DNA from 2 places in the Vibrio sp. 10N genome. Region 2 is predicted to be linked to the other one. Evidence: predicted binding sites of a transcription regulator. Region 2 holds the regulator's gene; the other holds the start of a gene.
What was found. The regulator PurR, encoded in region 2, represses purine synthesis genes. The targets are predictions, from matches to a motif close to TNANGNAAACGTTTNCNTNA.
Positions count from the first base shown of each region.

Region 1: the regulator PurR is predicted to act here: its motif matches at 810-829, upstream of metK (methionine adenosyltransferase).

Region 1 is NZ_BTPM01000001.1:3,043,184-3,045,392, forward strand. Features, by position in the region: gene tkt (transketolase) at 1-661, opposite strand, end outside; gene metK (methionine adenosyltransferase) at 972-2,123, shown strand.
Region 2 is NZ_BTPM01000001.1:1,178,131-1,180,339, forward strand. Features, by position in the region: gene AAA946_RS05620 (TfoX/Sxy family DNA transformation protein) at 1-349, opposite strand, end outside; cyclic di-GMP riboswitch class I at 465-554, opposite strand; gene purR (HTH-type transcriptional repressor PurR) at 734-1,738, opposite strand; gene torD (molecular chaperone TorD) at 2,068-2,209, opposite strand, start outside.

The DNA of each region.
Region 1 (2,209 bases), 1.9 Mb from region 2:
CAGGGATTACGTGCCAGCCGTACGCTTCAAAGCGTTTAGGCGTATCATCAGAGAACCAGCCTTCCACTTCGCCATCAATAGAGATGCCGTTGTCATCCCAGAAAGCGATCAGCTTACCAAGACCTAGAGTACCCGCTAGTGAACACGCTTCGTGAGAGATACCTTCCATCAGACAGCCATCACCCATGAAGACATAAGTGAAGTGGTCAACGATGTCGTGACCTTCTTTGTTGAATTGCGCTGCAAGAGATTTCTCAGCAATCGCCATACCAACCGCGTTAGTGATGCCTTGGCCTAGAGGGCCAGTCGTCGTCTCGATACCTGGTGCGTAGCCGTACTCTGGGTGACCAGGCGTTTTTGAGTGCAGTTGACGGAAGTTTTTAAGATCGTCAATTGACAGCTCGTAGCCGCTGAGGTGAAGCAGAGAGTAAATCAGCATAGAGCCGTGGCCGTTAGACAGAACAAAACGGTCGCGGTCAGCCCACTCTGGGTTTGACGGGTTGTGATTTAGGTGAGAACGCCAAAGAACTTCAGCGATATCTGCCATACCCATAGGTGCACCTGGGTGACCTGAGTTAGCTTGTTGAACACCATCCATGCTTAGCGCGCGGATTGCATTAGCGAGTTGTTTACGAGAAGACATGTCTGCTCCTGAGTGCATTAAGCGAATTCCAAGTTTTTCATAGACTGATTGAATAATCAGCGGCCGCTATTGTCGCAAAGCGATATAGTCTCTGCAAACGATTTACCGTCATTTTTTGGCATTTTCGCCGAATAATGTCGGCTGAATATGGCTCGCAGCGTTTAAAACAGGCAAACGTTTGGCTATATGTTAAAAGCAAAAATCGCTTGCTAATCGAACATTGATGACTAGAATAGACGTCTAGATGTAGATACACCTACTATATATCATTGAATTTATTACAAGTGAGTAATTAGACACTCGCTTAAAAACAGTAATTGGAGCTCTCATGGCTAAGCACCTGTTTACTTCTGAGTCAGTATCAGAAGGCCATCCAGATAAAATCGCAGACCAAATCTCTGACGCGGTTCTTGATGCAATCCTAGAACAAGATCCAAAAGCACGTGTTGCTTGTGAAACTTACGTTAAGACTGGCATGGTGATGGTGGGTGGTGAGATCACCACTTCAGCATGGGTAGACATCGAAGAGCTAACTCGTGAAACCGTTCGCGAAATCGGCTACGTGCACTCTGATATGGGTTTTGATGCGGACTCTTGTGCCGTTCTAAACACCATCGGTAAGCAGTCTCCAGATATCAACCAAGGTGTTGATAAAGCGGATCCTAAAGAGCAAGGCGCAGGCGACCAAGGCATCATGTTCGGTTACGCAACGAACGAAACTGACATCCTAATGCCAGCACCTATTACTTACTCTCACCGCCTTGTTCAAAAGCAAGCAGAAGTACGTAAAAACGGCACTCTACCTTGGCTACGTCCAGACGCTAAGTCTCAGGTAACGTTCCAATACGACCAAGGTAAGATCGTGGGTATCGATGCGGTTGTTCTTTCAACTCAGCACTGTGATTCAATCTCAACACCTGATCTGCGTGAAGCGGTAATGGAAGAGATCATCAAGCCAGTACTACCATCTGAGTGGATCAACAAAGAAACCAACTTCTTCATCAACCCAACCGGTCGTTTCGTAATCGGCGGTCCTATGGGTGACTGTGGTCTAACAGGTCGTAAGATCATCGTTGATACCTACGGCGGTGCAGCTCGTCACGGTGGCGGTGCATTCTCTGGTAAAGATCCATCAAAAGTTGACCGTTCTGCAGCATACGCAGCACGTTATGTAGCGAAGAACATCGTAGCGGCTGGTATGGCTGACCGTTGTGAGATCCAACTGTCTTACGCAATCGGTGTTGCGGATCCAACGTCTATCATGGTTGAGACATTTGGTACTGAAAAAGTTTCTCACGACATCATCGTAGAAGCGGTTCGTCAAAACTTCGACCTACGTCCATACGGTCTACAAGAGATGCTAAACCTGCTTCAGCCTATCTACAAAAAGACAGCAGCATACGGCCACTTCGGTCGCGAAGAATTCCCTTGGGAAGCGACAGATAAAGCAGCAATCCTACGTGAGTTTGCTGGTCTGTAATTACTCTTAGCCTGAGTTTTTACTCCAAAAAAGCCCTCAAAATTTTTTGAGGGCTTTTTTATTTTTTTAATCCTGTCTTTTCAAAC
Region 2 (2,209 bases):
GGTTTGGCTTTGCCTCAGACTGCTGCGCTTTTTCTGTTTTAGCAAATTCAAGCGCTTGTTTAGCGTGAACCAAGATAGCCTCTTGGTCTTGCCAACAATCTTCTGGTAATGCGAAGTATTTAGTGACGACAGGAAATCCACGCTTTTTGTAAACGTATGGTTTGTAACCCAGTTTCTTAAAGGTAGATATGGTCTTGCGGTCTGTTCTGATATGTAATTTGTTGTTCACTGCTAATGCAAACATCGTATCATCTACGAAGATGCCAAATCCGCCGAACATGGAGCGAGACTTTACTCTTCCAAGCTGAGCGAATAACTGCATTGAATCTTTTAGTATAGGATTATCCATGCTTATTCTTTTCTCGGTGTTATTGATTGTGTCACCAAAATCAGGTCCGAGAGTATAGCAAACGGGTGTCAGAGCTCTGTTAAGCCACTGCTATAACTGAGTCTTACCCCTTGCCATCGGCAACCCCGCTACCTATCAATTAAAAAATTGGTTTAGGCCGGAGGCTTTGCGTCCCACCCTTTCAGATGGTTTGCCCTGTGCGTGACACATATAGCATATAGGAAAACTATGTAAGTTATTGATTACTGTTTTTTCAAAATGTGACACTGGTTCAAATAATGGTTGACTATTTGTGCCTAGAGGTGAATAAAAAATTGACAGTGGGCAGGGAAAACTTTGAATAGAGATCAAAAAAAAGTGCCGAAATCGGCACTTTTGTCAGCATTAGGTAAGAGGTTTGACAGAGTCACGTTCTACAATTTCTGGGTGCATTTCGAAAATGCGTTTTTCGTGACCTTTATCTTTGATTCGTTCTAGTAGAATCTCAAAGGCATTTTTACCGACGCGTCGCTTCGGTTGGTGAACCGTTGTGAGCGGAGGTGAAAAGTATTCAGCCAGTTCGATATTGTCATAACCAATAACAGAAATGTCGTCAGGGACACGAACGCCAAGCTGCTGAAGGCGACTCATTAGTCCGAATGCCATTGTGTCATTAAAGCAAAATACTGCAGTGGGCCTTTCTTCCATTGCTGCAATTCGGTTCGCGGCGATTACAGCGGTATCACATTCAAAGTTACCTTCTAAAATGCGATCTTCTTTCATTTCGATACCGGCTTCCACCAGTGCACGCTTGTAACCAATGATGCGCTCTTGGCAGACAGCTTTCTCTAAGTGGCCACTTAGGCAAGCAATATCGGTATGACCTTTTTCAATCAAGAACTTAGTTGCTAGATAGCCACCTTCTTCCGAGTTATCGATGATCTTATCTGCTTGCGAGCTCTCTGGGCCCCAATCCATGATTACCTTAGGAATATCAGCATGGCGGTCAAGCATTTCAAGGAGCTCTTCGGTTAAGTCTGAGCACATCACCAAAATGCCATCAACACGCTTTTCGGCAAGCATGCGGATGTAGTCACGTTGCTTCTCGTAAACACCGCCTGTGTTACACAAAATGAGAGTATAGCCTTGGCGATAGCAGTAACTTTCCACACCATCGATGACTTCTGAGAAAAATAAGTTGGTCGACTGCGTAACCAGCATGCCAATGGTCTTGGTCGAGTTGCATTTCAAGCTACGAGCAACCGCACTTGGGGCGTAATTGAGCTCATTAACCGCCGCCATCACTTTTTCTTGTGTTGCTTCTGCAACAAAGCGAGTCTTATTAATTACATGGGATACTGTGGTCGTTGAAACGCCAGCAAGTCGGGCGACATCTTTAATGGTTGCCATAGTGATATCCTATTAGTCGCGGCTTATAGGTTTAACGTTGAATTAACGTTTGTGCCGCTTTCATTTTAGTGGTTCCAGCACTTTTGTGAAAATACGAATTTAAAGGCGGGAACCGGCAAGTGTATGCAAGCCAAGGCAAAGTTTGAGCGTATGGCTCAAAGTCGGCACCGGAAAGGGGCGTCTAATTGTAATGCCGTTGGGTGATTGCATTTAAACGGCGAATTGTAGTCGCAGCTTAGTGAGCTGGCAATCATTTATCCTAGAAATTTATAACTAAGGCGCAAAATTGACTCATAGAGAGCGGAAAACCCTTTTGCGCCACATGTTAGCTAGTCGTTTTCATCCAAAAGATAGGTAAGGTCGAGCTGACAGAAAGCGTGCAATAAACTTGCCGCAGCTGCGTAAAAACCAAATTCATCAAACTGTTGGCATTTTTGAACGAACTGAGGCAACCAGCTCATTAAATAGGTA